DNA from 3 places in the Peribacillus sp. NPDC097284 genome. Region 1 is predicted to be linked to each of the others. Evidence: riboswitches for the same ligand, from Rfam matches in the RefSeq annotation. Region 1 holds a riboswitch; each other region holds the start of a gene.
The links. A riboswitch is a leader RNA that binds a small molecule or an ion and turns the genes downstream of it on or off. The one in region 1 is predicted to bind S-adenosylmethionine.
Positions count from the first base shown of each region.

Region 2: it holds a riboswitch for S-adenosylmethionine, as region 1 does, so the genes downstream of both, ACIQXU_RS08735 (bifunctional homocysteine S-methyltransferase/methylenetetrahydrofolate reductase) here and ACIQXU_RS11175 (sugar ABC transporter substrate-binding protein) in region 1, are expected to answer to the same signal.
Region 3: it holds a riboswitch for S-adenosylmethionine, as region 1 does, so the genes downstream of both, ACIQXU_RS13455 (methionine ABC transporter ATP-binding protein) here and ACIQXU_RS11175 (sugar ABC transporter substrate-binding protein) in region 1, are expected to answer to the same signal.

Region 1 covers NZ_JBIWCZ010000004.1:254,909-265,679, forward strand. Annotated here, with positions in the region: gene ACIQXU_RS11155 (hydrolase) at 132-488, shown strand; gene ACIQXU_RS11160 (hypothetical protein) at 555-935, shown strand; gene ACIQXU_RS11165 (ABC transporter permease) at 996-2,009, opposite strand; gene ACIQXU_RS11170 (sugar ABC transporter ATP-binding protein) at 2,011-3,513, opposite strand; gene ACIQXU_RS11175 (sugar ABC transporter substrate-binding protein) at 3,581-4,696, opposite strand; SAM riboswitch class I at 4,810-4,916, opposite strand; gene ACIQXU_RS11180 (GTP-binding protein) at 5,006-7,747, opposite strand; gene ACIQXU_RS11185 (hypothetical protein) at 8,149-8,322, opposite strand; gene brnQ (branched-chain amino acid transport system II carrier protein) at 8,716-10,041, shown strand; gene ACIQXU_RS11195 (aldo/keto reductase) at 10,155-10,771, shown strand, end outside.
Region 2 covers NZ_JBIWCZ010000003.1:134,754-145,524, forward strand. Annotated here, with positions in the region: gene dapF (diaminopimelate epimerase) at 1-136, shown strand, start outside; gene ligD (DNA ligase D) at 221-2,083, opposite strand; gene ku (non-homologous end joining protein Ku) at 2,221-3,063, shown strand; gene ACIQXU_RS08725 (phosphatase PAP2 family protein) at 3,153-3,827, shown strand; gene ACIQXU_RS08730 (MOSC domain-containing protein) at 4,313-4,954, shown strand; SAM riboswitch class I at 5,066-5,164, shown strand; gene ACIQXU_RS08735 (bifunctional homocysteine S-methyltransferase/methylenetetrahydrofolate reductase) at 5,271-7,118, shown strand; gene metH (methionine synthase) at 7,111-10,560, shown strand; gene ACIQXU_RS08745 (polysaccharide deacetylase family protein) at 10,764-10,771, shown strand, end outside.
Region 3 covers NZ_JBIWCZ010000006.1:147,288-158,058, forward strand. Annotated here, with positions in the region: gene sufB (Fe-S cluster assembly protein SufB) at 1-938, opposite strand, end outside; gene sufU (Fe-S cluster assembly sulfur transfer protein SufU) at 995-1,423, opposite strand; gene ACIQXU_RS13430 (cysteine desulfurase) at 1,413-2,642, opposite strand; gene sufD (Fe-S cluster assembly protein SufD) at 2,642-3,943, opposite strand; gene sufC (Fe-S cluster assembly ATPase SufC) at 3,959-4,744, opposite strand; gene ACIQXU_RS20955 (YuzK family famiily protein) at 5,176-5,328, opposite strand; gene ACIQXU_RS13445 (MetQ/NlpA family ABC transporter substrate-binding protein) at 5,483-6,316, opposite strand; gene ACIQXU_RS13450 (methionine ABC transporter permease) at 6,332-7,000, opposite strand; gene ACIQXU_RS13455 (methionine ABC transporter ATP-binding protein) at 6,993-8,027, opposite strand; SAM riboswitch class I at 8,172-8,283, opposite strand; gene ACIQXU_RS13460 (O-acetylhomoserine aminocarboxypropyltransferase/cysteine synthase family protein) at 8,396-9,706, opposite strand; gene ACIQXU_RS13465 (thioredoxin family protein) at 10,046-10,354, opposite strand; gene ACIQXU_RS13470 (toprim domain-containing protein) at 10,358-10,723, opposite strand.

The sequences.
Region 1 (10,771 bases):
CTTACCCTATTTCATAAGAAATATCTGACATCTATGTATGAAAGCGACTTTTTTATGGGATATTCATTTTCAGGGTTACTTTTTTACAAATAGTGGTACATCATAATTAAACACTTGAAGGGGTGGTATAAATGAGTCAAGAAAAGCAGACGTATCATGTGGATTTAGTGAGTGGAGATATTCTGGCACAGAAACTAGATGAAAACCCAAGCTTCACCATACAAGCGAATGATGACGAATTAGCCGAGTTAAAGCAATGTTTGGACGACCATCTGAAAGATGATCTTGAAGCTTTTGCCCGTTCTCACGTACCTTATCTTCTCTACCATCATGACCGGGCCAATGATAAATATGATGCGGCCATGAAAAAACTATACCGGATCATATACAGATTAGGTGACGAGGCCGCCCGGAATCACATTGAGGAGATTGGCATATTGGAGGATAACAAATTCGAGGGAGACAGTGAAATCCAGAAGTTTAAATAAGCACCCCATTAGAACAGGATCTTATATATGAAGATTCTGTTTCTTTTTTCATATAAGGAGGTAGGGATGATAAGAGCGATGAAGTTTGTCCTATTGGCTTGCTCTCTTTGTCTACTGTATGGCTGCATGCAAAATCCATCCAGTAAAAAAACCGTGGAGGAAAGTGAAGCAAGCCCAACAACGGAAGAGTCCTCTGAAGAAAGCGGCCTCGAGCAAGGGGTCAGCCAAGTGGCGGAAGGATATTCACAGGCACCCGGGGAAAACGATGCAATCGGTTCAGATAAAGAAAAAGAAATTTATCTTTACATGAAGTCACTATACAACACTGGAGGACAGAATACCCAAGACGCCATCACGGAAAAGGTGAGTAAGAAATTCGAGATTACACAAGAACAGGCCGGTACGATTTATATGCAGTATGAAATGAAGTTATCCAAGCCCAAATGAAAAATTCGCCACACTGAAACAAAAGACCAGCAATCATGGCGACTGCTGGTCCTTAATGTTTCAGTGTTTTTGTTTATAATAGGTCACAGCCAAGGCAAGGGCGAGAACTGCGCCTTTCACGATGTCCATTGCATAATATGGGACCGACATCATGATTAGCCCATTTTGCAGGATTCCAATCAAAACGGCCCCGATGAACGTTCCGAAAGCATTCGGTTTACCTGCTCCTAGAACAGAAGAACCAATGAAGGCCGCCGCCACCGCATCCATTAAATAGGGAGAACCTGAATTGATTTCCGATGTCATGACGCGGGAAGCAAGGACGATCCCGCCGATAGCAGCGAACAGCGCCGACAGAAGATAGGCCACTACTTTATATTTATTGACCGAGATTCCCGAAAGTCTAGCCGCCTCCTTATTTCCCCCAATGATGTACATATAACGGCCATGCTTCGTGTAGGTCAAAAAGATATGAGTCGCAACGACAATGACGCCCATGATCAGGATAATCCAAGGCACTTGTCCGATTTTGGCGAAAAATGGGCTGATTAAACCTGTAGCGAATGTTCCGTCAGGCATCACCATGTTTTGTGAAACCGTGGCCCCTTTTGTATAAGTAAGGGCAAGCCCTTGAATGATGAACATGGTCGCCAATGTCATCAGCATGTCCGGGATCCTTAACTTTACAATCATGAATGAATTCAATGCGCCCACCACAAGCGAAGCACCAATGGCCGCTATTATCGCAATCAACGTATCCTGGGAAAACCAGACAAACATCGAGATGACGATGGCATTGGCTAATGAGGCAACGGAGCCAACTGACAAATCGAAGCCGTCAACCGTCAAGGAAATCGTGATCCCGATGGCGATGATCGTCACGATGGAGATGGAACGTAAAATGTTAATAAGATTATTCGTTTGAATGAACGATGGATTCGCAATAGCAAAAACGGCAATCAAGATGATGATCGTCAGAATCGTTCCATATTTATAAAAGAATTCGAACAGATCAACTTTTTTCCTGGCTGGCGTTGTTGGTTTCTCTGTAAGAACCGGAATTGGTGTACTCATCCTATTTGCCCCCTGTTGAGTAGAATAGTAGTTCTTCTTCATTTGTCTTGCTTGTCTCTAGCTCCTTGACCATCCTTCCGTCATATAAAACATAGGTCCTGTTTGTGATTCCTATGATTTCGGCCAATTCGGATGATGCATAAATAATCGCTTTCCCCTTTTGGGCTAACTTTGCGATCAGTTCAAAAATATCCTTCTTGGCCCCGACGTCGACGCCTTTTGTCGGCTCATCGAATATGTATACATCCGCATCAGCCAATAACCACTTTCCGATGGCGATCTTTTGCTGATTGCCCCCTGATAGGTTTTCGACCTTCGCTTCCTCTGAAGGCGTTTTGATCCCAAGAGTGGCTATCAGGTCTTTCGCCTTTATCTTTTCTGCCTGGCGATCGACGAAGCTGAATGCCTTACTGAATTTCCCGACACTTGCAGCAGTCAAGTTCGTAGTAACAGACTCCTGTACGAGAACGCCTTCTTTCCTCCGTTCTTCGGGGACTAGTGCCAAGCCGCTCTTCACAGCATGATGGGGCGTTTTCAGAATAAGCTTCCTTCCATTCAACACAACATCCCCCGTTATAATGGCCGTATGGCCGAAAAGCGTTTTACAAAGCTCCGTTTTTCCTGCCCCGACAAGGCCCGCTAAACCGACTATCTCACCGGCCCTCACATGAAGACTGACATCTTTGACTTTATCGGCATCCGACAGTCGGTTCACTTCAAACATCACCGCACCTAGCTCGGCATTCACGACGGGAAACTGTTCTTCCATTGACTTTCCAAGCATCTGCTCAATCACTTCGTTTTGTGTGATATCACTGATTCTACTGCGCCTCACACTCTTCCCATTTCTCATGATTGTAATGTCCTCACACACTTCAAATATCTCGGGTAGACGATGAGAAATGAAAATAATGCCTACACCACGTTGCTTCAGCTCATTCACAATCCGGAATAGTTCCGTTGTTTCCGTATGGCTTAACGGAGCAGTCGGCTCATCGAGAATCAAGAATTTACATGCGGTTGAAACGGCCCTAGCTATCAAGACCATCTGCTTTTCGGCCAACGTAAGGTCCCTTACCAGTTTTTTCGAAGACACATGGATGTTCATTTCTTCCAAGATTTCCGTCGCTTTTCTATGTAATTCCTTCCACTTGATGATTTGTTTTCTCCCCATGTTCTGTACGGATTCATTCAGCATCACGTTCTCCGCAACCGTTAAATAAGGAATGAGGGCCGTATCCACTTCCTGATACACAATTTGAATGCCAGCTTCCTGTGCCGACTTTGGCGACCGGATATCCTGTACCTGGCCATTTAGAAAAATGTCGCCGGTATAATGGACATGAGCTCCTGATAAGACTTTCATTAGCGTCGATTTCCCTGCTCCATTTGCGCCGACCAATGCATGTGCTGTTCCCGACTGTACTGAAAAATCAACTTCACTAAGCGCTTTTACACCTGGAAACTCAATCGATATTTGTTTCATTTCTAGTTGAATGCCCATGTCCAATCCCTCCCATTAAACAGACACTCTCTTCAACTTGAAAGAGAGTGTCTACTGATTCTGATCGTTACTTCTTATAATGTTCTTTCAATACTTTCATCCAGTCTTCTTCAAATTCCGTTGATACTCCCCAGCCTTGAACAATGCCGGATAGATTGGTCATATTGACAGCGTCCTTCGATGATTGAAGCTGTTTTTGAGATATCAATGATGCTTCTAAATCATAGGTTTGCGGCGTTTCTTCCCCCGCTAGTTTTTTCGCTAGCAGTCTCATATTCACTGCACCAATCAACTTCGGATCAACCGCTGCGGTATACGACCATGAGCTTCCTTTTGTTTGAATCTCCTGAAGGTCGGCATTGGACACGTCAATACCATAGATTTTCACTTCATCGCGCCCCGCTTCTTTTATCGCACGAGCTGCTCCGATAGCGAATGCATCCCATGTTGCGAAAATTGCGTCTAGTTTACCTTTTGGATACTTGTTTAACATCGCCGATACCGCGTTTTGCGTCTGGACAGAAGTATCTGAAGATGCCACTCCGAATCTTTCAATTTCATGAATGCCAGGATTTTCTTTCAGCTTTTCTTGATACACGGCATTTCTTCTCACCATAGGAGGGAAACCATCTACCCAAAGGTATGCAATGTTCGCTTCGCCTTTTTGCTCTTCAATCAATTTGTCAAAAGCAAGAGTTGCCAATGCTTCGTCATCTTGTGAGGTTACTGTTACCCCATCAATTTTCGTTAAATCGCCGATGGAATCGAATGTGACTACGCTTTTCCCTGCATCAACCAACTTTTGTACGTCATTCACTGTCGCTGCATCATCACCATGGGAAATGATATAGCCATCATAGTCTTCCTCCAGAGCCTGAGCGATGGCATCATGGAATTTAGCCGTATCGCCATTGGCCGTAAAAGTATCTACTTGGAAGCCAAGTGCTTCTCCTTCTTCTTGCGCCCCTGCTAAGTATTGGGCCGTGTGATCATCGCCGCCAATTTTACGAATGACTTTAATTTTAGCTCCCTCGCCTTTCGCAAATCGTTCTGGAACATTTTCAAAAGATACCTTTTCCTCTTTTTTCGCTTCCCCTGTACTTTGTCCCGAAGAACACCCCGTCAAAAGCAACGCCGAAGCGATGACGGAAACGAAAGCTCCTTTTAAAATTGATTTTCCCATTTTAATTCCCCCTATTTTTTACATTATTCTTATCTGTTAGCTCGGCATAAACACAAAATAAAAACCTCTCTAAAATAGAGAGGTTTAATCAGCTGGTTTGCAGACTTATCCCTCTCTTATCTGTCAAAACATTTCTGTTTTGCAGGATTTAGCACCAATTCCTAATTGGAACGGTTGCTGGGCATCGTAGGGCCAGTCCCTCCGCCACTCTTGATAAGAGAATATAATGTGTTACGTTTCGTTATGGTAAGTACCACTTTATAGGGATATAGTCATTAAGTCAATAGTTTTTAGAATATTTTAAATGTTTTATTTTCCTTGCAGTTTCGCCAGGCGTCTTTTCTCGATTTTTTCAAGGCGTTCGAATTGGCGCAGTTTCACTTCGAACAGGGTAATCGGATCACGGTAGACTTCAGGATTTTGTCTCATATGTTCCAATGTAGCCTGCTGTTCTTTGATTTCGGCTTTCGTCTGTTCGATATTTTTTTCAAGGATGGCAAATGGATTGCGGTAGAACAGGGATATGTCACGTTCCAAGGATTTTTCGAACAATCCAAACTGAGTAAGGAATCGGTCACTGATCATATCGGCAACATCCTGGAAGTCTTCATTTTCCAAGAACTTCTTATATCGATTGTACATATTCGCTTTATTTTGCGGAATGGCACCAAATAGCTTCCCGGCTCCCTTAAGAATCAACTGAGATGGGGTCCTTCTTAGTAATATGTTTACATTTTCTATCCGGATGCTGCTTGTCATCCGGTCCGCATCACGGCGCCAGTCATCCAAGACCCGGAAGTCCCCGGCCAGTACAATACGTTCTTCTTTGTATAGCTCATTGAAGCCTGCGCTCATCTCATCCATGAACTGTTGGCTTTGCGTGAATTCTAACTCAGATGTAGCAATCCAGTCTTGAAGCGAGCGGAAATACTGCGGCATGATTTTATCGGATATAAATGCCTGGATCCGATCGTTCATTTCCTGATTCAACTGTATATGCACTTGGCTAAAGTCACTATTCTCAGATAATGTTTTAGAGCAATCACGCAGTAATTCAGGAATTCGTGTGGAAAGCTGTTTTTTCACTTCTTCTTTTAATAAGCGATAAGATCTTGTAATGTTTTCGGTTTTTTCTTTTTCCAAATCAGTCAACTGATTCGTAGCGCCATTCAACTTCACTTCCATCTGTTCATTCCAAGAAATCGAATGCTCGCATTTCCGTTCATTCGCTGCCCGTTTTTCTAATAGATAGGATAAAGTTTTACGCGTGAAGGCAAGGAGCTTCTCCGCCCTCATTTCCTTCCAATTGCTATCTTGATAGTTTGCGTGAAGGAAGACGGCTAGATCCTGCAGTTGCTGTTTGCTGTCATAAAGCTTGGAGAAAGCAAATACCTTCGCGTTCGGGAAATAAGCATTCACCTTATCCCATGTTTCATCTTCCATCCTGACTGCCACTTGATCACTATAGATGGTATCCATTTTATTCAGCAAGAAATGAATAGGAAGTTTAGGGGCCATTTGTTGCATTTCCAATAGCAAATCACGTTCACTGCCCGTGAAAGGTGCCCGTGCATCCAGAACGAACATCACTCCATCGCTCTCCAGTAAGTAATTTTGGAAGTCAGGGTCTACGCTTTTCTCTCCATTAAATCCTGGAGTATCCAGTAGACGCAGGCGATTATTTCTCAAATAATCACTGATGAGTGTCACATCGACAATCGTTCCGCGTTGACGACGCGTTTCATCCAACTCCGTTAACTCTTCGACCATTTTACGATCTGTATCGGTAATTTCATAGATTTCCAGGTCATCGCCATCTTTAACGCTCACAAGAGATGAATGGTCTTCCGCTGCAATGCTTTCACCCGCTATCGATTGAATGAAGGATGTCTTGCCATTTCCTGCACTTCCAACAAGAAGCAGATTGAAATTGCTCATATCCTTAATTCCCTCAACCATCCATTTCAGCTTATTGCCGACTGATAGATCATTGCTCTCTGCCCATTGAATGATGGAGTGAATCAGTTTTTCGCCTGCTTCGAGACCGCCTCCCAATCTAGGGGATTTCGCTAACAGACTTTCTGCATCTTGAACAACAAGTGCGCTCACTGTATCTGGGAAAATCTCATTCCAGGAAAGGACAGAGGCCGCTGCAAATAACGAAATCTCCCCTTCCGCGATTTTCAACCAATTTTCCAACAGTCTTGGTACGACAGGACTTAACTCTTTGACTAAATGCGTACCTTCTAGTAATCCTGCATAGGCATCGCGATAATAGACGGAAAGCTCATCCCAAACATCCCCGTTGTTCAATTCGATTTCATCGATCAATTTATTGATGACCTTAAGCCATTCAAAGTAAGAATCCGTATATTTATAGTTCTTCCAAAGGGCTACCGTCATTTTCTCAAAACGATCTTGGTCAAGATTATATAAGGATCTAAGCACGTTCGCGAAATAATCCGGAGCCGTCGATTGTGCAACGCCCTGCTGGATGTATGTTTTCAAAACATCGAACCAAGCCATTGACTCCGTACGGATACTTTCGTTGGCCGCTAAAACTATCGCGCTATTCCAATCCTTTTGCGCTTCAAAGAAGGAGCGCGCAATTTCCGTGACATTTGGATAATCCGGTTGGAAATCGACTGCTTCCTTCACCACTTTGGATGCCAGATCATTTCTTGTTTCTACTATGTATAGTGAAAACAGTTGCAGAAGGACTTCCGTCTTTAATACAGGTTCGCTCGTATTAATGGCTTTATAAATATCTTCTGCCGTCGAATACATCTCTAGCTCAAAGTAGGCATCAGCAATATTCTTCTTAGCCCATTCAGCAAGATTACCCTCTATATTCTCCCATTTAAATATGGCCGCCTCAAAGTCATGATGCAGGAAGTACACTTCCCCCTGGGCAAACCTGATTGTGGTTAAATCCGATCTTTCCTTTTTTTGTTCCACGAGAAACATTTCTCCCAAGGCTTGAATCGGATGCTTATTTATGTCATCAATCATCGTTTCATAGAACTTTTTGCCAATCAGCTGTTCTTCCATCGTAATTCCCCCGATATATTTCATATTTTCAAGTAAAGGATCAAATCAATAGGTTCCTTTAGATAAGAAAATGATCTGTCAAAGCTCCAAATTATTATTTTAACAAAACAATATGGTAACAACATGTCATAACTCTTACAAGTTTAAAACAGAAACCGCCGGGCTTGTAATGTTTTTAACAAATCGACTCTCTCCCTTAAAATATGCTTTTATGGATTTCACCAGGATATGAAGCAATGCGAGGGATATTTCCTATACCATTAAATTACCAGAATCCCCGTTCACACACTACCTTAAAATGGTAAAAAATAAAATAATATAAAAAAAGCAGCACCTTTGATCATGAAGGATACTGCTCTCTGATAAGCATTGAACAGTAATTGTCCTTTGACAAATTGGGATTATACCCCTGTGCGCTTACGTTGATTATTGGGCTTTTTAGTTAATTGGCTTTTAAGCGGTTTTGTTTTTTTCACAACACCGGTTTCAAGTTTATCTTTACTTGTTTCAGCTTGCTTTTGCGCCAATTTCTGCTTGACAGCATCCGCCAGGCTCAACTTTTTATTTTCAGACATCATATTGTCTCCTTTAGTGTTCTACTTCTATTATAATATAGATGAAGGTAGAAAGATAATAGGGAGTTTTTACGATTCTTTCGATTGATCATAAACCGTTTTAAACCATACCAGATTCTCTAGGACTAATATCCTGTCCTAAAGAAGACTTCATCCTATTGACTTAGTATACTGAATTTGCTAAATTATCTTTAGATTATAATAGCTCCGTATGGACCGTACGTTGACTGATTGCCGTGGCTTTTAAAAAAGCGCGGATATGGGTGGTAAAGCGAGCACACAACTCGTCCCTCTAAGTAGGGGCGTTTTTTTATTTTCTTAGTAATACTTTCACATGATCCCGTTAGTCCATTCGGCGAGTTTTTCACTAGATCGTAAAAAGGAGACATCATCATGAAAAAAACAGACGTATTATTTATCGGGCTTATGCTTTTCTCCATGTTCTTCGGGGCGGGCAACCTGATTTTTCCTCCATTTTTGGGAGCCTCATCAGGGACTTCCTTCTGGCCGGCCATCGCAGGATTTATCGTCACAGGCGTCGGACTCCCGATTCTAGTTCTGGTCGCCGTTTCCCTCGTCAAAGGCGGGGCAGAAACGATTGGGTCGCGTGTGCACCCAACTTTCAGCAAGATTTTCATGATCGTCATCTATTTAAGCATCGGACCTTTCCTTGCCATACCCAGAAATGCTAACGTCGCCTATGAAATGGGATTCAAACCCTATCTTGGCGACACGATAGGCCAATCGCTCTTTTTATTCCTATTCACGATTGCATTCTTCTTGATCGTTTATGCCATATCGATGAATCCTGAAAAAATGGAGACCATCATGAGCCGTTGGAGCACGCCCACTCTATTAGGGTCTATTGTCATCCTTTGTATCGTTGGCTTTATAAAACTGGATGCACCCTTCCAGGCACCAACAGAGGCGTACGTAACAGGTGCTTTTTCAAAAGGGTTCATTGAAGGTTATAACACGATGGATGCTTTAGCCGCCCTGGCCTTCGGGATTGTCATCCTGACCTCCATCCAAAAGAGAGGGGTATCGGACCGTAAGCAGCTGACTAAGTACACCATAAAGGCTGGAATGGTCACAGCAATCTTCCTATCTCTTGTGTATACATCCTTAGGTTTCATGGGAGCACGCATGGCTGCGAACGGTTCTTATGAAAATGGAACCGATATCCTGACCGCCGCTTCTACCCTATTACTTGGGACAGGCGGGAAAACCCTTTTGGGGATCATCTTCCTATTGGCCTGTATCGCATCCGTAGTAGGATTAACAACAGCCTGTGGACATTATTTTTCCAATCTAATTCCTAAGGCCAGCTACAAAACGGTCGTCCTGCTCATCACGCTAATCGGGTTCACTCTATCCAATCTAGGATTGAATCAAATCTTAAAAGTATCCGTACCTTTCCTAGTGATGGCCTACCCTTTAACAATTGTCCTGGTCGCTTTGACATTCTTCAGCCGTCACTTTAAGAATCCAAAAAAAGTATACCGGAGCGCTATGATTTTCACCGGTATCTTTGCCCTGATCGATGGACTGAGCGCTTTTGATGTACCATTAGGACTCGTGGAAACATTCACCGAAGCCCTTCCGTTTTCTGAACATGGAATGGAATGGGTCCTACCAGCCTTGGTTGGCACGGTCATTGGCATTATTCTAAGCCAAGCAGGGAAAGCATCACCCACCGAAGACATGGAAACCAAATAAGTGGAGCAGATGAGTCCGTTGATTCATCTGCTTTTTTCTCGCCTTCTATTGCTTATTTTTGGAAATTTCCACCCTATTTTTGTTATGATAAGGATAGAGGAGATGATCAATAAATGTCAAAGCAAACACGTATTGGTAAAACGAATTTGTATGTGAATCAGATTGGTCTTGGTACGAATGCAATTGGTGGACATAACCTATTCCCTAACCTGAATGAAGATACCGGAAGAGATGTCCTGCGGACGGCTCTTGAAGAAGGCATCAACTTTTGGGATACAGCCTACATTTACGGGCCCGGACGCTCGGAGGAACTGATTGGCGAAGTGCTGAAGGATACCGGCAAACGCGAGGAAGTGGTACTCGCTACGAAAGGTGCCCATAAATTCGTGGATGGTAAAATGGTCATTGACAACTCTCCCGCTTTCCTTAGAGAGTCTGTAGAATCCAGTTTAAAGCGGCTCCAGACTGATTATATTGATTTATTTTACATTCATTTCCCTGATGAAGCTACACCAAAGGATGAGGCTGTCGGGGCTTTAAAAGAATTGAAAGATGCCGGAAAAATCAAGGCGATTGGCGTCTCGAATTTTTCGTTCGAGCAATTAAAAGAAGCCAATAAAGACGGCTATGTCGACGTCTTACAATCCGAATATAACCTGTTTAAGCGGGGAGCCGAGCAAGACTTGCTTCCATATACAGCTGAAAATCAAATTTCCTTTGTCCCTTATTT
Region 2 (10,771 bases), on a different contig from region 1:
CAAAGCGTTGCTTGAAATAGACATCGATCAGCCAGAGGTTTTCACAGTGCTTGAAAAACATGAATATGAAGAGGAAACAAAATTATATGCAAAGATGCAGGATGAAGTACAAAGCTTTTTGAAAACGAAATGGTAAGGGACAAAAGGCTGTCAAATCAGTAAATTATTATAAAAAAAGAAAAACAGGTGAAGAAAAACGATTCGTTTTTCTTCACCTGTTTTATTTTTTGGACTTATAAGGCCCCTTTTGTTGTTTAAGGAAGGATAAAACCTCTAGAAATGCTGGGCCGTTATCAATCTGCCTGTAATTCTTGAAGGGGCAGCCCAACCTTTTGATCCTGTTAGGTACAGTTTCCACTGTATAATCTTCCAGTCTAAGGTTTTCATTCACTTCTTCCCATGATAAGGGAGTGGCTACCCCGGCGAAATGATTTCCACGAGGGGAATAAGGGACGATAATGGTTTTCCCTTCACTATGTTGGACAAAATCGAGATAAAGTCGATTTTGTCGATTTTTCTTCATTCTCTCTAAGGTAAAGTCATTTGGAAAGGAGCTTATTAAGTATTGACCAAGAAAATCAGTGAAAATATGTGTCTCTTTATAAGTAAAAGTATCTTCCGGTAGTGGAATATGAATCTGTAATCCCTTATTTCCTGAAGTTTTTACGAATGCTTCTATATGTAATGGAAGCAAGACTTTCTTTATTTCAAGAGCGGCATGAATCGCCAAGTTAAAATACTCAATCGAGGGAGGGTCAAGATCCAATACAATTTCATCTGGTTTAGTAGAGCCAGCTTTCTGAAATGGTGCATGGAACTCCAAGGCAAGTTGGTTGCCAAACCAAAGCAATGTTTCCAGTTCATTACATAGCATATACTCGATGTCTTCATTCAGGAACGTTTGAATCGATGCGGGCGCATACTCTGGCTTATTTTTTTGAAAAAAACGTTCAGGGTTCATTGCGCCATGAGGGTAACGAATTGTTGTCAGAAGTTTGTCGGCTAGAAAAGGCAAGAAATGAGATGACACCTCCCGTAAATATTGGAGGTATTCAACTTTTATCACCTTTCTATCCTTAAATGCCCAAATCGGTTTATCTGGTGATGTTATATGGACCGACTCCGGAAAAGTAAATTGACTGATAAGGAACCTCTCCCAAGTACATTCACTTGGTATCGTTTGCAACAGCCACTGGGAAAACTGAGGCTCCCGTAATTCATTTTCTTCATGAACATGCAGAAATTGCACTTCGATACAAATGGAAGGATGGAGGTAAAAGAACTTCGCATTCTCTTCGACGGCATTTTTTTTAATCAATTCGTGTAAAATGGTTTTATCCTGGGCACTCATGCCATTTTTGACGCTCCCAATCGGGGTAATTACACCGTCTTTATAAACGGAAATTGAAATATATCCGTTTTCTTTATGAAGAGCGGTGATAAAGCAGGGGAATACCCTCCAATTTTTCACCTTGATCCAGGAGGTTGACCGTTTTTCGTGCCATATGCTGTTGATGTTCTTGGCTACAATCCCTTCCCCATCCATGAGAATGACCTTGTTCATCGATTCATTTGCAGTATCATAGTTTCCAATCAGTTGGATTGGGCTTTCTTCATGGGGGCTAGGATTTTCTGGGAAATGAAGTTTCTTTCCTAAGCACTTCAACAAAGCTTTCCGTTCCGACAAGTTTTGTTTGGTAATGTCTTTTCCATTTAAGGTTAGTAAGTCAAACACTATGAATCGGCATGGGGAGAGGGTGGAAGCCTCGGATATCAATGTTTGGTTTCTCAAACGTCCACGCCACTGTATCTCGGAAAAGTCTGCCTTGGCTTCATTGGTTAGCCAAACTAGTTCTCCATCTAGTTGAAGGGGAAGTATACCTTCGAGGTTCAAGGTTTCTAGGAATTCACCGATTTCCGGAAAAAGAGGCAGCAACTCTTTTCCGTTCCGGCTCGTCAGCTTTGCCACTTTACTTTCTTCAATCGTTAAAATGGCCCGAAAGCCATCATATTTGACTTCATATATCCATTCCTTAGAACAAGGAGCTTCTGGATGATAGGTGGGCAACATTGGTTTTATCACATTTTTCCCTCCGTTCATTGCGTTTATTAGTATTTTCCCCATAAAATCTTAATTTTAAGAGTTGAGATATAATTTTTTTGAAAGAAATGGGAATGATAATAACAGTGAATCAATTAATCAACGATGAGGTGAGGAATTTGCATACAATATGGAAAGGCAGCATTTCTTTTGGTTTGGTGAATATCCCGATAAAGCTTCATGCGGCAACGGAAGATAAGGATATATCCTTACGAACTTTGCATAAGGAATGCCATTCACCGATAAAATACGAAAAGGTTTGTCCAGTTTGCCAGAAAGAAGTAGGCAAGGATGATATTGTTCGTGCGTTTGAGTATACAAAAGGAAAGTTTGTTGTCCTAGAAGACAATGAACTTGAGCAATTAAAAAAACAAAATGAAGATAAGGCAGTGGAAATCATTGATTTTGTTAAAATAGAGGAAATTGATCCAATCTATTTCAACCGAAGCTATTATATGTCTCCAAACGATGGCGGTACAAAAGCCTATTCTCTTTTGAGGGAAGCACTCTTGGAGTCAGGCAAGGTTGGTCTCGCTAAAATCATCATTCGTTCCAAAGAACAAATGGCTATCCTTCGGGTCGTGGATAACACATTGTTGATGGAAACCATTCATTACCCTGATGAGGTTCGTTCTGCAACCGACGTTCCTAATATTCCTGCTAATGATGCCATTGCAAAAAAAGAAATCGATACGGCCATATTATTAATTGATCAGTTGACATCGACGTTTGATCCGACTAAATACAAAGATGATTATAGAACAGCTTTGCTTGAATTGATTGAATCAAAGAAAACTGGCGAGAAAACCATTACAGCAAAATCTAAAGAACCCGTGGCCAATAATGTGACGGATTTAATGGCAGCTTTACAAGCGTCCATTGACAGGACGAAGCCGGAGAAAATGGTTGTAAAGAAAAAGACGACACGCAAAAGAGCGGAGCCTAAAAAGAAACAAGCGTAAAAAAAGCCTGAGCGAAATCTATCGCTTAGGCTTTTTTTGTTTTATCCTAGAGGTAGCGTGATAAATGAGGGAAAAGGTGGTGTCCGAGAATGCATAACTTTTTTAGCATACATATTTCAAAAAAACTTCTTTATATTGCCATGATGGCTGGTTTAATCCTAGTTTATTTTTTCATTTTTATTGAAATTGTGGAAGAACTGAAGGAAGGGGAGTTAATCGAATTTGATAAAGTCCTTATCAATTTCATCCAAGTGCCCTTTAGTGAACAATTTATCAGCTTTGTGACTACGCTCACATTTTTTGGGTCGGTGACATGGATAGTCGTACTAATTGGTATATTTGCCTTGATTTTGGCCTTATACAGAAGAAAACAGCTTGCTTTATACTTAATAATCACTTCAGCAATGGGTGGGGTATTTAATTGGGGGCTAAAATATCTTTTTCAAAGGGAAAGACCCGATATCGCTCCATTATTATCCGTTTCCGGATATAGTTTTCCTAGTGGTCACTCTATGGCTTCGGTTATCGTTTACGGAAGCATTGCAGTTGTATGTTTACGAATCGTCAAAAGTAAATATATGAACGGCATTATATGGTTTTTGGCTTTTTTGGCTTCATTGGTCATTGGATGGAGCCGCATTTATCTAGGGGTGCATTACCCGAGCGATGTTGTGGCAGGTTTTGTTGCCGGAGCTGCTTGGCTAACGATATCGGCATGGCTGTTACGATACCTGGAATATAAGGGGCGAAAAAATAGAAGCTAAGGGGAAAATGAAGGCATAAGAAAATCACCAAAATTATCAAAAAAGTGGTGTACTGTGAGGAAAGTAATGATCGCACCTATAAATTTTCATTAAAAGAAGGTCGCCTGTTCAATTTGGTAGTTACTTGTTAGGTATAAATAATTAGTAAGGATCTACAGTTTTCCACCCTTTTTAAAAGGAGACAAAAAAATTCGCCCCCTAAAGAGCGACAATGAGGAAATTAATCGTGAATCAACATATAGGCGACGGATTGTCTTTTTCGACTATATATTGTGTTCATATTCTATCATAATTAATTTGGAAATAGCAACTAAATTACTAAAACAAAGGGATTATTTTTATATCATTCTCTTTTCACATCATATTTTATACCTAGTAAAGAGGTTATTGCTTTTTTTTGGTATAATCAAATAATTGAATAGATTGAATATAAAGAATGTTTCTTTATTGCAATCTGGAAATTTAAAAGAAATGGAAGATGTCCAATGGAAAATCGTAAAATCATGTCTCTTCAAATTGGGATGCCAAAAGAGGAGGAGCTTTCGGGGGTAAAGATCAAAACGGCAATGGATAAGAAGGCCATCGACTATATCACCGTAACAAAATCAGGGATTGATAGGGATGGAGTGGGTAACAGAAAGTTCCATGGAGGGCCTGACCGTGCTCTATGTTTTTATCCCTTTGAGCATTATGATTTATGGAATCGAACATTCAATAAGCAGCTTTCCATCCCTGCATTTGGGGAGAATTTGACGATTGCTGGAATGACTGAACGTCAAACGTTTATAGGCGATATCTATCGCATTGGCGGGACCGTTATTCAGATTACACAGGGGCGTATTCCTTGCTCGACCATCTCCCACTTTAACAAAGAGCCAGAGTTTTTGAAATTGGTGATGGACACTAATCTAACTGGCTATTTTGCTAGGGTTATACAAGAAGGGGTAATTGGCCAACAAGATGATATCGTGTTATTGGATCGGCTTCAAGATAAGGTTACGGTACTTTATGCAACGGATGTCATCCTTCATAAGCGTGATGGGGAGGAGGGGGCAATGTCCTTGCTTTCCATTGAATCCTTGTCGGAAGAATGGGGAGCCTTGCTTTCTAAAAGGATGTATCGTTAAAAAGTCTGAAGAAAATGAAAAAATGATAAATATACTCTTGAAATTATCAGATGATTCATGTAAATTAAATATAAATAAATTTTGAAATGTTTAGAAAATTAAACTTAATAAATCTTATCGAGAGAGGTGAAGGGACTGGCCCGATGAAACCTCAGCAACCAGCCTAGGCAAAGGTGCTAAATCCAGCAAGCAGAGCTTGATAGATGAGGAGAATGTTTCGAAAAAAGCCTTCTTCTTTGAGAAGGTTTTTTTTCTTTACTCTCACACTCATAGAAACCGACAAAAACCATAGTGTTTTTAAGAGAGGGTGTACTAATTGGATTTTCGTAGTGAATTGAAGGAAAGAATGCTAGTTGGAGACGGCGCGATGGGTACGTTGTTGTACTCCTATGGAATCGATCAATGTTATGAGGAAATAAATTGCACCAATCCTGATAAAATTGAGTCTATACATAGGGCCTATTTAGAAGCGGGTGCAGATATTCTGCAAACCAATACATATGGTGCCAATTTCAATAAATTGAAACGGTATGGGCTGGAGGAAGAAGTCAGTCGGATCAATCGCCAAGGAGTCAGCCTTGCTAAACAAGTAGCGAAAGGGAAGGCTTATGTTTTTGGTACAATTGGGGCCCAGCGTAGTATACGTAAATCGGATTTAAGTATAGAAGAAATAAAACGGGGTTTTCGAGAACAATTATACAGTTTGCTCCTGGAAGATCCCGATGGAATTCTTCTTGAAACATTCTATGATTTTGAAGAGCTTGAAACGGTGCTTCAAATTGCTAAAAAGGAAACGGACCTGCCGATTATTGCAAATGTATCGATGCATGAACTTGGAAATCTTCAAAATGGATTTCATTTGAATGAAGCTTTTCAAAAGCTAGAGTACCTAGGTGCAGATGTCGTTGGGGTGAATTGCCGTCTGGGCCCCCATCATATGATAAGGGCACTGGAAGAAGTGAAATTGCCTATGCAGGCGTCGATTGCCATCTATCCTAATGCAAGTCTTCCAGATTATGTGGATGGGAGACTGGTCTATAAAGCGGAACCAGAATATTTCGGTTCAAGTGCACTCGAATTACGAAAACAAGGAGCAACCATTATAGGGGGTTGCTGTGGTACGACACCACTACATATACAAGCTGTGAACGAAATGATTGGCACTTTAGCGCCAGTCAAGGAAAAAATTACGAAAGCTCGACATATAGAAATTATTGAAGTGAATAACCAAAAACAAGAATTAGCTCTTCATGAAAAGGCAAAAACGGATAGAACGATCCTAGTTGAGCTTGATCCACCGAAAAAGTTAGGAATCGAAACGTTTATGGCAGGAGCTGAAGCCTTGAAAAAAGCTGGGGTGGATTCCATTACTTTAGCTGATAATTCACTTGCTTCACCAAGGATATCGAATTCGACCTTAGCCAATTTATTAAAGGCTGAATTAGGGGTGAATCCGATGGTCCATATTACGTGCAGGGACCGAAATCTTATTGGGTTACAATCCCATTTAATGGGATTGCATACGGTCGGGCTGGATGAAGTTTTAGTTATCACTGGGGATCCTTCTAAGATTGGTGATTTCCCGGGGGCAACGTCTGTCTATGATTTATCTTCATTCGATTTGATAAGTCTGGTTAAGCAATTCAATGAGGGCTACTCCTATTCCGGACAAAGTCTAGGGAAACGGGCTAATTTCAAGATTTCCGCAGCTTTTAATCCAAATGTGAAATATCTCGATAAGGCTGTTCAGAGAATGGAAAAGAAAATCGCTTGCGGTGCTCATTCGTTTTTGACACAGCCAGTTTATTCAGTAGAACAAATAGAAGAAGTCTATCAGGCGACAAAACATTTGGAAACACCGATTTTCATGGGGATAATGCCCCTTACCAGTACGAGGAATGCCGAATTCATCCATAATGAAATACCGGGGATTAAATTACCTGACAGTGTACGGAAAGCAATGGCCTCAGCGGGAGCTGATCCAGTAAAATCAAGGATTGAAGCTATAAATATAGCAAGGGAATTGGTAGACGCAGCCCAAGAGAGGTTCAAGGGAATTTACTTAATAACGCCTTTCTTACGCTATGAAATGACAGCGGAACTTACTACATATATTAAGGATCATGATCGTAAACAAACATCTGAGGTGGCAGGACATGAGTAAAAGAGAAATTAACGTGCAATTACAATCAAAGATTCTTCTTCTTGATGGAGCAATGGGCACCATGATTCAAGCTGAAGATTTAACGGCCGAGGATTTCGGTGGAGAACAATACGAAGGGTGTAATGAGTATTTATCGTTAACCCGTCCTGAAATCATTCAAACTATCCATGAAAAATATTTAGCGGCAGGTGCCGATATTATAGAGACTAATACCTTTGGTGCCACAAGCTTAGTGCTGGAAGAATATCAATTAAGCACGCTTGCATATGAACTTAATAAAGTATCGGCAGAGCTTGCCGTAAAAGCATGTGAAAAATATTCAAGTGATAATTGGCCCAGGTATGTAGCGGGTTCCATGGGACCAACGACAAAAACTTTATCTGTTACAGGTGGAACGACTTTCGATATATTGACCGATTCATATGAGGAACAGGCACTTGGCCTTATAGACGGTGGGGTAGACTTATTACTCGTGGAAACCTGTCAAGATATGCTCAATGTAAAGGCGGCCTTTTCTGGAATTAGATCGGCCATCGCTAAAACTGGCAAGGAAGTACCGATAATGATTTCAGGAACAATCGAGCCGATGGGAACGACGTTAGCCGGTCAGTCCATAGAGGCATTTTATTTATCGGTAGAGCATATGAACCCTCTGGCTGTCGGTTTGAACTGTGCGACAGGCCCAGAGTTTATGATTGACCATATCCGTACTCTAGCAGATCTATCCGACAATGCGATTAGCTGTTATCCAAATGCAGGATTGCCTGATGAAGAGGGGCATTACCATGAATCTCCCACTTCCCTAGCCGAGAAAATGAAACAATTTGCAGAAAAAGGCTGGGTCAATATCATTGGTGGCTGTTGTGGTACTACTCCTGAACACATTAAAGAGCTCTCAAGAGTTCTTAAAGATATTCAACCACGGAAATTACCTGAGGTTGCACATGGTCATGCCGTATCTGGCATCGAGCCGCTTATTTATGACGACTCAATGCGACCCCTGTTTGTCGGAGAGCGAACGAATGTCATTGGATCTCGTAAATTCAAGGAATTGATTCGTGCTAAGAAATACGAACCAGCAGCGGAGATTGCCCGGGCACAAGTTAAGAAAGGTGCGCATGTCATTGATATCTGTCTGGCAGACCCTGATGGAGATGAGTTCGGTGACATGAAAGAATTCATTGAAGAGGTCGTCAAAAAGGTAAAGGTCCCTTTAGTCATCGATACAACTGATGAAGCCGTTCTTGAACAAGCCTTGAAACATTCCCAAGGGAAATCCATCATAAACTCAATCAATCTCGAAGATGGTGAAGAGAGGTTTGAAAAAATCGTTCCACTTATTCATCAATACGGTGCGGCTGTCGTAGTAGGAACGATTGATGAAATTGGTATGGCGGTAGACGCCGAACGAAAAATAGAAGTAGCTACTCGCTCAGTGGATTTACTTGTAAACAAATACGGCCTAAAGAAAAGTGACTTGATTTTTGATCCCCTTGTATTTCCAGTCGGTACAGGAGATGAACAATATATTGGCTCCGCATTGGAAACAGTAAAAGGAATTAAAGCAATCAAGGAAAAATTCCCTGAATGTTTGACGATTCTTGGGATTTCAAATGTTTCGTTTGGCTTGCCTTCACGTGGAAGGGAAATATTGAATGCTGTTTTTCTTTATCATTGTACGAAAGCTGGACTAGATTACGCGATTGTGAATACGGAAAAACTCGAACGGTTTGCTTTAATACCAGAAGTGGAAGTGAAGCTTGCTGAAGCACTTTTATTTGATACCTCAACAGAAACACTGGCAACCTTCACTGAATTTTATCGTGGTAAAAAAGCTGAAAAGAAAGATGATGGAATTATTCTTCCATTAGATGAAAGGTTAGGTAACTACATAATCGAGGGTACAAAAGAAGGATTGATCGAGGACTTGAATGAAGCCATAGAGCGTGGTGATGCTCCACTGGAAATCATTAATGGACCATTGATGGATGGAATGAGCGAAGTGGGGCGGTTATTCAATGATAACCAACTTATTGTGGCAGAAGTGCTTCAAAGTGCCGAGGCAATGAAAGCCGCTGTTTCACATCTTGAACCGCTTATGGAAAATTCAGAGGATCATGCTAAAAAAGGGAAAATCCTTTTGGCCACTGTCAAAGGGGATGTCCATGATATCGGTAAAAACCTTGTCGATATCATTCTTTCCAATAATGGCTATGAAGTCGTGGACCTTGGAATTAAGGTTGCACCACAGCAAATCATTGAGGAAGTACGAAAGCATGAACCTACCATTATCGGTTTATCGGGACTGCTTGTAAAGTCAGCACAGCAAATGATCTTAACAGCACAGGATTTGAAACAGGCTGGGATTGACACCCCAATTTTGGTGGGTGGTGCCGCATTATCCCGTAAGTTCACCGATTTTAAAATCTCACCCGAATACGATGGGCCTGTTCTATATTCTAAGGATGCGATGGATGGTTTGGCCGTTACGAATATCCTACATGATACGAACAGAAAAATGGTATACCTAGAGGAACTGAAAAATAAACGTGAAAAGGCAAAAGCCAATGCTGCCATCGCCGCATTAATTGAAAAACCGGAACGTAAGCCAGTAAGTGCGGTTCCACTAAGGAATGTACCGGTCCAAAAACCTCATGATGTCAAAAGGCATATACTAAAAAAATATCCACTCGAAGTCATTCAGCCCTATATCAATAGACAGATGTTGATTGGACATCATCTGGGTCTAAAAGGGAAGGTGGCCGAATTACTGAAGGAGGGTAACGATAAAGCTATACAATTGAATGATTTGGTTGACGAGCTGATTGAATTCCTGAAATCCGAACCTGAATATGGATTAAATGCAGTATATCAATTTTTCCCCGCCCAAAGTGATGGTGACAAATTAGTGGTATACAATCCCGAGGATCATCAGGAAGTATTGGAAACTTTTGATTTTCCAAGGCAAGATACAAGTCCAAACCTTTGTCTGGCTGATTTTGCGAAGCCTATTTCTTCTGGCGAAATGGACTATGTTGGTTTCTTCCTGGTTACAGCAGGAAGAGGCATTAGAAAGTGGGCTGAAAAGTTCAAGAAAGAGGGAGATTTCTTAAAAAATCATGCCCTACAATCCCTTGCTCTCGAAACGGCTGAAGGATTTGCTGAAAGAATCCATCAAATGATGCGTGACGATTTGGGAATTAGCGATTCTATCGAAATGACCATGAAAGAGAGATTTGCTGCCAAGTATATTGGTCAAAGATTTTCTTTCGGGTATCCAGCCTGCCCGAATCTGGAAGACCAGGAAAAACTCTTCCGCTTATTACAGCCTCAGGATATTGGGGTAGAATTGACTGAAGGTTTCATGATGGAACCGGAGGCATCTGTTTCCGCCATAGTGTTTGCACACCCTGAAGCTAGATATTTTAATGTCGATAGATAAGTAAGGCAGCGGTTAAATCCGCTGTCTTATTGATTATGGCGAGTTAATTTCGAGAGCACATTAAGAATAGTATGGTGATAAATTCCTGATACAGAAAGTGAAGTTGTTAAAGACCATAATTCCATGCCTATATTCTAAAAAAATTTGATGCATGAAACCCCTGGAATAGTACACCTTAATGGTAAAAAGCAAGGGGGAGAATTATGAAGAA
Region 3 (10,771 bases), on a different contig from region 1:
GTCATACCACGAGCGCCTTCGCCTTTTAAGATGACGGCTGGGTATTTCATCGTCAGTTTAGAACCGATGTTTCCATCAATCCATTCCATCGTTGCATTCGCATCACAAACCGCACGTTTCGTAACCAAGTTAAACACATTGTTAGCCCAGTTTTGAATTGTCGTATAACGGCAATATGCGTCTTTTTTGATGACGATTTCCACGACCGCACTATGAAGGGAATTGGTTGTATAAACTGGTGCTGTACAACCTTCAACATAATGAACGGATGCTCCTTCATCGACGATGATCAGCGTACGTTCGAATTGACCCATATTTTCTGAGTTAATACGGAAGTATGCTTGAAGCGGTGTATCCACTTTCACGCCTTTTGGTACATAGATGAATGATCCACCGGACCATACAGCTGAATTCAAGGCAGCGAATTTATTATCCGTTGGCGGAATCGTTTTACCGAAATGCTCGCGGAAGATATCTTCATTTTCACGAAGAGCGGAATCCGTATCTTTAAATACGATACCCATGTCTTCTAATTCTACCTTCATGTTGTGGTAAACCACTTCGGATTCATATTGAGCAGAAACCCCTGCTAAATATTTTTGCTCCGCTTCAGGAATTCCTAATTTATCAAACGTTTGCTTGATTTCATCAGGCACTTCATCCCATGATTTCTCGGACTTCTCAGATGGTTTCACATAGTAAGTGATTTCGTCGAAGTTCAAGCTTTTTAGGTCTCCGCCCCACTGAGGCATCGGCATATTGTAAAAATGCTCCAATGATTTCAAACGGAAATCTAGCATCCATTGTGGTTCACTTTTCATGCGTGAAATTTCTTCCACGATTTCTTTTGTCAGGCCGCGCTTTGAGCGGAAGATGGAAATATCTTTATCCGCAAAGCCATATTTATAATCGCCAATTTCAGGCATCTTTTTAGCCATAGCTTGTATTCCTCCATTTCAAATGGCTGAATCTACAACAGCTCATTTAAATTTAATTATTCCTTTAAACCTTTTTCCATGGCCTTCCAGGCTAGAGTCGCGCACTTGATTCGTGCAGGGAACTTAGAGACCCCTTGAAGTGCTTCAATGTCACCAAGGTCGATTTCATCATCATACTCTTTTCCTTGTATCATTTCTGAAAAAGTCTTGGACATCGCTAAAGCCGTATCTATATCTTTTCCTTTGATGGCTTGAGTCATCATGGAAGCCGAGCTCATTGAAATCGAACAGCCATCGCCATCGAATTTAACATCACTGACCTTATTGTCTTCGATTTTCATCGTTAAACGAATACGGTCGCCGCATGTGGGATTATTCATATCGATGGTCAAACTTCCATCTTCAAGCATACCCTTGTTACGGGGTTTCTTATAGTGATCCATGATGACCTGACGGTAAAGTGTATCTAAGTTATCAAAAGACATTACTGAAATACTCCTTCGTTTTGACAAGCCCGGACACTAGCTTATCGATCTCTTCTTCCGTGTTATATAGATAGAAACTTGCTCTTGCTGTCGATGATACGTCCAGCCATTTCATTAAAGGCTGAGCGCAGTGATGACCGGCACGGACAGCGATTCCATCTGCATCTAGGACGGTAGCGACGTCATGTGGATGGACGTCATCTATATTAAAGGTTACTACACCGGCACGTTTTTTCGGATCTTTTGTGCCATAAATCGTAAGGCCTTCCACTTCAGACAACTTATCGATCGCATAGGCAGCAAGTTTATGTTCATGCTGTTCGATTTGATCCATGCCGATTTCTTCCAAGAAATCAATGGCAGCACCAAGACCGATGGCACCTGCGATGATGGGAGTTCCGGCTTCGAATTTCCAAGGGAGTTCTTTCCAAGTAGATTCATACAAACCTACGAAGTCGATCATCTCTCCACCAAATTCAATCGGCTCCATTTTTTCGAGAAGTTCCTTTTTACCATATAGTACGCCGATTCCAGTCGGACCGACCATTTTATGGCCTGAAAGAGCAAAGAAATCACAATCTAAATCACGGACATCCACTTTCATATGCGGTGTACTTTGCGCTCCGTCCACCACCATGATTGCATGATGTTCATGCGCAATCTTTGCGATTTCCTTAACAGGATTAATCACACCAAGCACATTGGAAACCTGCATGACAGACACGATTTTCGTGGCATCCGTAATGGTAGCCCGCACATCATCAAGCGAAATCGTTCCATCCTCTTGTAGCGGAATATATTTCAGTACAGCACCCTTTTCTTTAGCGAGCTGCTGCCATGGAATGATATTACTATGATGTTCCATATAGGAGATGACAATTTCGTCACCTTCTTTAATATTTGCACCACCGTAACTCTTCGCTACGGTATTTAAGGATGTAGTCGTTCCTCTAGTGAATATGATTTCTTCAGTAGAGGATGCATTAATGAATTTACGAACTTTTTCACGTGCACCTTCATACGCATCCGTAGCTTTTGTTCCAAGTGTATGCACACCACGGTGAACATTAGAGTTGAAACCGCGGTAATAATTTTCAATCGTTTCAATGACAGCAGCCGGTTTTTGAGATGTTGCAGCGCTGTCTAAATAAACTAATGGCTGACCATTGACTTCTTGATCTAATATCGGAAAAAGCTTACGAATTTCGTATGGGTTCATTACTGTACTTTCCTTTCAATGACCTCGACTAGTTGTTTTCTAACTCCTTCGATTGGAAGTTGATTCACAACAGGGGCCAAGAATCCGTGAATGACAAGTCTTTCTGCTTCTTTTTTCGCGATACCACGACTCATCAAGTAATAAAGTTGAAGGGGATCGACACGGCCGACAGACGCAGCATGTCCTGCCGTAACATCATCCTCATCGATTAACAGGATTGGGTTAGCGTCTCCACGTGCCTTTTCACTTAACATCAATACACGTGATTCCTGTTCCGCATTGGCCTTTGTTGCACCATACTCTATTTTACCAATACCATTAAAGATGGTTGATGCACTGTCTTTCATAACACCATGCTTAAGGATGAAGCCTTCAGAGCGTTTTCCGAAATGAACAACGGCTGTCGTGAAGTTTTGTTTTTGTTCCCCGCGTCCAACCACTACGGATTTTGTATCTCCGTAAGAGCCATCACCTATTAGATTGGTTGTATTATCTGAAATCGTATTACCATCGTTCATCAATCCAAGTGCCCACTCAAGACGAGCATCGCGTGCAACTACCCCACGACGGTTCACATATGTTGTGAATCCTTTGGATAGAGTGTCAACAGCGCCATATTCCACTTTCGCATTTGCATTCGCAAACACTTCCGTTACGATATTAGCGATGCCTTCATTAGACTCAACGGCCGAGAAGTAGTTCTCCACGTATGTTACAGAACTATTATCTTCCGCTACGATCAATACGTGATTGAACAGTGTAGTTTCAGGATTATCCACCAAGAATACTGCTTGGATTGGTTCCTTGATTTCTACATTTTTCGGAACATATAGGAATGCTCCCCCGTTAAGCAATGCAGCATGCAGAGCCGTTAAACGGTGTTCATTCACTTTCACGCCATCTTTCATGAAATACTTCTGTACTAACTCAGCATGATCTCGAGCCGCTGTGAAAATATCCGTGAAGATAACGCCTTGTTCTTTTATAGCTGCTGACAAATTAATATGTGCCGGCGTATTATTGCGTTGAATGTATAGATTTTCATTTTCTTCAATGATCGATTTAATCTCTTTTGGAAGTTCTTCTAAAGAAGCAAATGCTTCACTTTCAACCGTATGGGTTTTGAATGAAGTGAAATTCCATTTATCTATCTTCGTTTTATCCGGTCTAGGCATCGGAAGCTCTTCTAAATCTGAAAAAGCTTTGATTCGAAGGTCTGATAGCCAAGATGGCTCATTATTTTTTGTTGAATAAGAGCTTATGTCCTCTTTTTCAAGCGATAATTTCATTTCTGTAGTCATTGCAAATCCTCCTACTTACGCTTCTTCGCCAACAGTTTCGTCTTCAATGCCCAATTCTTGTTTAATCCAGTCATAACCTTCTGCTTCTAGTCGTGCAGCTAATTCAGGACCGCCTGATTTAACGACGCGACCTTGCATCATAACGTGTACGAAATCAGGTGTGATGTAGTTTAGTAGACGTTGGTAGTGAGTGATGATCAAGCAACCGAAGTCTTCTCCACGCATTTCATTGATTCCTTTAGAAACGACTTTAAGTGCATCGATATCAAGACCTGAGTCAATTTCATCCAAAATGGCGATTTTTGGTTGAATCATCATTAATTGAAGGATTTCATTACGTTTTTTCTCTCCGCCAGAGAATCCTTCATTCAAATAACGTTGAGCCATATCTTCATCCATTTCAAGGAATTCCATGTTTTTATCCATTTGACGGATGAATTTCATAAGTGAAACTTCGTCGCCTTCTTCACGGCGTGCATTGACAGCCGAACGCAAGAAGTCTGCATTTGTAACACCACTGATTTCACTTGGATATTGCATAGCAAGGAAAAGACCAACACGAGCACGTTCGTCAACTTCCATTTCCAATACGTCTTCACCATCAAAACTGATGCTTCCGCTTGTTACTTCATATTTAGGGTGACCCATGATTGCTGAAGATAAAGTGGATTTACCTGTTCCGTTCGGCCCCATGATTGCATGGATTTCTCCGCCTTTTACTTCCAGGTTAACCCCTTTTAAAATTTCTTTGCCTTCTATTGATACATGAAGATCTTTTACCGTTAATGTTGAACCTGACATAATAATACCTCCGTGAACTTAATTCCTATTTTATTACAGAAAGTGAAAATCACTTTCTTGACTATAGTTTTCAAAAAATCATTCTCACTTTATTCTCATTACAATTTTATAACAAATCCAATTTAGAATCAACTAATATAGATGGAGGTTTTTACTCGCTAGGGAGTGGAAACCTGCCCTATTGTTATAAAACGACCGTATAAAGGCTTTTCACTGCAAATATGCCCTTATTTTAGTTTTCGTTAATGTAAGCTAATTATTCGGGATTCCATTCATAATAAGATATTCCCGAAAAGTTCAAGGGGAAGACGGTTGGCCCTTATCATGAAAAAAATCGATCTGCAGGAGTAATGAGCAGGATCCGGTACGTACAACAGATCACTTTTCATTTTACCTCTACAGACCGATTTTTGAAAGACTCTAATATATGCTTATCCGTGGATTTTACGTTGTAATTCCAGAACCATTTTATTGCATTGCTCATGTTCCCTATCTCTTACTTTTTCAACCTCGATACGAAGGTCTAAATTTCTGCTGTATTCACTGTACCCAACCCCATGTGATAACTGCATAGCTTTTTCCATTTCGCTCGTTACGTTTAAATCTAAAGTATTGATAGTGAACCATCCTTTCAAATTTGTGAATCATTTTGTTTCTTCGTCTATTCTATACCCTTTGCTTTCAACTTTAAACCCCAACTTAAAAACGACCTGGAAATCCAGGTCGTCTTTCGTTGCTTTATTCCTTTGCAGGTACGACTGCACCCTCATATTCCTCAAGAATGAAATCTTGAATTTCTTTGGAATGTAATACTTCCACAAGCGTCTTGATTTCTTCTTTGTCTTCGTCACCTTTATTAACAGCGATCACGTTCACATATGGTGATTCAGAATCTTCTATTGCAATGGAATCTTTAAGTGGATTCAAGCCAGCGTCGATTGCATAGTTAGAGTTGATTAGGACCGCATCTCCTTCGCCGCTTTCATAGATCTTCGGAAGTAATGCCGCTTCATAATCTGCATCGAATTTAATGTTCTTCTTATTCTCGACAATATCTTTTACTGTAGCTGTCGTTTTATCAATGCCTTCTTTAAGAGTAATCAGGCCATTCTTTTCTAAAAGTGATAAGGCACGTCCATGGTCTGCAACAGAGCTGCTTAAAATGATTGTTGCTCCTTCTGGAAGCTTATCAATGCTTTTATATTTTTGTGAATACAAAGCAATTGGTTCAATATGGATGCCGCCTGCATTAACAAAATCATATCCATTTTCCTTAATTTGAGATTCTAAATAAGGAATGTGCTGGAAGTAGTTCGCGTCCAGTTCTTTATTGTTCAAAGCCTTGTTTGGCAAGATATAGTCTTGGAATGTTTCCACTTCCAATTCAATGCCTTTTTCTTTAAGAAGAGGAATCGCTTTTTCAAGAATCTCTGCATGTGGTACATTCGATGCACCCACCACTAACTTCTTCGTATTATCGCCACTACCTGTATCTTTCTCTTTATCCGTTCCGCAAGCCGCCAATGCAATTGATAAAACTAGAACGAATGCAAACCCTAAAAACTTTTTCATCCTTTTCATCTCCCCTTATCTTTTATCCAATTTAGAAGTAATCACATCACCGATAATCTGTATGATGAAGACAATAATTAATATGACAATCGTCGCTACCAGGGTAACGTCGTTGTGATTCCGTTGATAACCGTCCAGATAGGCTAAGTTACCCAATCCACCAGCCCCGATGACACCTGCCATTGCCGTGTATCCAACCAATGCAATCGATGTTACCGTGATGCCTGATATAAGGGCCGGCATCGATTCTGGAAGGAGGACCTTATAAATGATGGTGCTGGTTTTGGCTCCCATTGATTTAGCCGCTTCAATCACGCCTTTATCAATCTCACGAAGGCCGATTTCGACCATCCGCGCATAAAACGGTGCTGCACCGATAATGAGTGCTGGTAATGCCGCATTCTCACCAATCATGCTACCGACAAGTAATTTGGTGAACGGAATTAATAATACAATCAAGATAAGGAATGGAATCGAACGGAAAATATTAACGAAAGCACTTAACACACCGTTAACGCCCCGATTCTCCCACATATTCCCCTTGCCTGTTAAAAACAGAAGCAACCCCAATAGTATCCCTATAAAAAAGGTCGCTACAACTGAAATACTTGTCATATACAGCGTTTCTTTCGTCGCTTCTATGATGTCTTCCCAATCTACATTCGGCAATAATTCTTCAAGCATGAGTAATCACCTCCACGCCTACCTGCTGTGCTTTTATGAATTCGATTGCGCGGAGCATTTCATCTTCACTGCCATCAAGGTGGATGAACAATGTTCCATATGAGCCGCTTCTCGTTTGTGATATCTTCCCCTGGACAATGTTCACATCCAACTCAAAATTACGTACCAATTTTGTGATCAACGGGCTTTCTGCATGATCCCCCACGAATGTCAGTTGAATCACTTTTCCTGCTGGATACCGTTCAAACAAATGCTCCATCGTTTCTTTTGTCTCTTCTGGTTCCGTCACCTGCTGAACAAAACGCTTAGTCATCTGTTCTTTAGGGTTTCTGAATACTTCCAGGACAGCTCCCTGTTCGACTACCCGTCCACTTTCCATCACAGCCACTCGATTGCAAATCTTCCGAATGACATGCATCTCATGTGTAATCAAGACAATGGTTAAACCAAGGCGTTGATTTATATCCACAAGCAATTCCAGGATGGAATCGGTTGTCTGGGGATCTAGAGCGGACGTGGCCTCATCACACAAAAGCACTTTCGGGTTATTTGCAAGAGCCCTCGCTATTCCCACCCTTTGCTTCTGTCCACCACTTAGCTGCGATGGATACGCTTTTTCTCTTCCTTCCAATCCAACTAACTTAATGAGTTCATTGACGCGCTTGATGCGTTCTTGCTTGGAGATGCCCGCAATTTCCAAAGGAAAGGATATATTTTCTTGAACGGTCCTTGACCATAAGAGATTAAAATGCTGAAAAATCATGCTAATCTCTTGACGGGCTTTACGAAGCTTAGACCCTTTAATTGTTGAAACTTCATTTCCCGCAACGTTCACGGAGCCCTCAGTAGGCCGTTCCAACCCATTCAGCATACGTATAAGCGTACTCTTGCCAGCCCCACTGTATCCGATGACTCCGAAAATCTCACCTTTATTTATTTCTAAATTCACACTATTCACGGCATGAATCGTTTCGCTATTTCCTTTTCCTGTTCGAAAAAGTTTACTGACGTTTGACAATGTAATCATGTATGCTCACCTCTTTATCCAATTAAGCCTATGAATTTAGTCGATTTATTTTTATGGCCTCCTGATGAATCTATCCTCTATGATTCAAAGAAAATAGAAAAAGCCCTTCTGCATGAGCAGAAAGGCAGGGAAAAGCAGGCCTTCCTCTCATCTCCCAAAGCCTCTACGCTTTGTGTGAATTGGCACCTTTCCAAGGAAAATCCTTGTCGGTTGCCGGGTTTCAACGGGCACATCCCTCCACCTCTCTTGATAAGAGCTATATATGGACTATTCTTTTTTGTCTTAACATTCACTTTACTATGTCTGAAATTTTAACACAGATAAAAAAGGAGTGCAATGTAAAATCCTAGGGTGTACCTGTTTCTCCATTAAACTCTTTGAGAATTCACTGACACGATATTCGTCGCTTTTTCAATCGCTTGCTCTAGATCTTCAAGTAAATCGTCTACATTTTCAATACCGATTGAAAGGCGAACCTGGTCGGCACTGACACCGGCCTTGACCAGTCCTGCATCATTCAATTGCTGGTGAGTTGTACTTGCTGGGTGGATGATTAGGCTTTTAGCATCCCCGACATTGGCGACATGCGACCATAACTCAACCGAATTGATGAGTGTGGAACCTGCTTCACGTCCCCCCTTAATTCCAAACGTCACCACAGATCCGGCTCCCTTAGGCAAGTATTTATCTGCAAGGGCTTTATCGGGATGATCATCGTTACCCGGATAAGAAACCCATGAGACTGCCGGATGGTTCTCCAAGTATTGAATGACTGTCCTCGTATTCAACAGGTGTTCCTTCATCCTGACATGGAGCGTTTCCAAGCCAAGCGTGAACTGGAATGCACTTTGAGCACTTAACGTCGGTCCCAAATCCCGAAGCAATTGCACACGCGCTTTCGTAATAAAGGCAGCAGGCCCTACCGCTTCGTAATAGACAAGTCCATCGTAACTAGGGTCAGGTTCCGTAAAGCCTGGATAATTAGGCGAATTCCAATCGAATTTACCACCGTCGATGATGACTCCCCCTAATGTCGTACCATTACCCAATAGCCACTTTGTAGCTGAATGGATGACAATATCCGCCCCAAAGTCTATTGGTCGGCACAGATACGGCGTTGCGAAAGTGTTATCGATGATAAGAGGTATCCCTGCTTCGTGGGCTATTTCCGCCACTGCTTCGATATCAAGAACCCTTAAGCTTGGGTTGCCGATTGTTTCGGCAAATATAGCCTTCGTTCGTGGAGTGATTGCCCGTTTGAAATTTTCCGGATCATCAGGTGAGACGAATTTCACTTTGATTCCGTATTTAGGGAGTGTATTTTCAAATAAATTATAGGTCCCGCCGTACAGTGTTGAAGCAGAAACGATTTCATCCCCCATACCAGCGATATTAAGGATGGAAAGGGATATAGCGGCCATGCCGCTTGCAACTGCCAATCCACCGATTCCCCCTTCTAACAGGGCCATTCTTTCTTCAAAGACACTGACAGTGGGATTGTGAAGCCTCGTATAGATATAGCCATTCTCTTTTAATCCAAACAGATTCGCTGCATGATCTGTATCTTTGAACAAATAAGCATTACTTTGATAAATGGGCACGGCGCGGGCACCCGTTTCGTCGACTTTTAAACCGCCATGCACACTCAACGTCTCAAAGCGGTAATTTTTTTCTGTCATTATATTCTCCCCTTCTTCCATTGTTTTAGTAGGGATTAAAGCGATATTGCCTCTTCTCTTGTTATATGCAAGGAACCTTATAATATGAAGAAGTCGGAACTTCCCGCCACCGTCCATAGAAATTTCCCTATTGAACGATGTCGCCTGGATAAGCGCGTTTTGTAAATGGCAGACATTCCATCCTCGTGTATGATGCGTCTATAACGTATGTACTTCATACAAAATATAGCACTTTAGTAGCAGGTAGTCAATTAGTTATTAGAATATTCAATCATTAATACGAATGCTATTTCCCCCCCATGACTTCAACAAAAAAACCAATCCATGTAGGATTGGCTTTTAGCTTATCTCTTTCAGCAATCCATACAAATAAGGAACAGACTGAAAGGCATATATTTTTTTTGTCATCTTTCCTTTTTCAAAAAGCAAAAGACAGGGTACGCTCTCAATTTCATATCGTTCAGCCAATGTCTGGACATAATTCATGTTCATTTTTCCAGCCTTCATTTCCGGGAACAGCTCTAGTGTTATGGAAAGCATTCTTGAAGCCACCTGGCAGGTTCCACACAAAGGTGTGTAAAGATATAAGCTAAAAGTGTTCCCTTGATCAACAGCTTGCTTAAAGTCTTCTTCTTTCCATTCCTCCATCAGTTACTCTTCCATCCTTTTACTTGTAAATTTAGTTTTCACTTTCATATTTGCAGTCAGTAGCACGGAAGCGATGTGATGTTCTGGGGTATCCTCGACTTCCTTGTACATCCTATCTATGTACAAATGCCTTGCTTCCGGCAGTTCCCGACGAAATTGTTTCCTTAGCTTTTCCCCTGACTCATCTGCGTCAAAAAGGATATAAACGTCCCGGCCTATCAATTCATCCACCATTTCATCCAACTTCGTTAAAGAAATGGTGCCATTGGTACATCTGATTTCGACTTCTTCGTCCAGAACGGATGCCACTTTGCGCTTGTCTGAAAGGCCTTCAACCATGATCACTTTATCGGGTACATCCCATTCCATCTCATCACCCCGTCTCCACTCAAATTGAAAAAGAGCAGGCTTAATTAA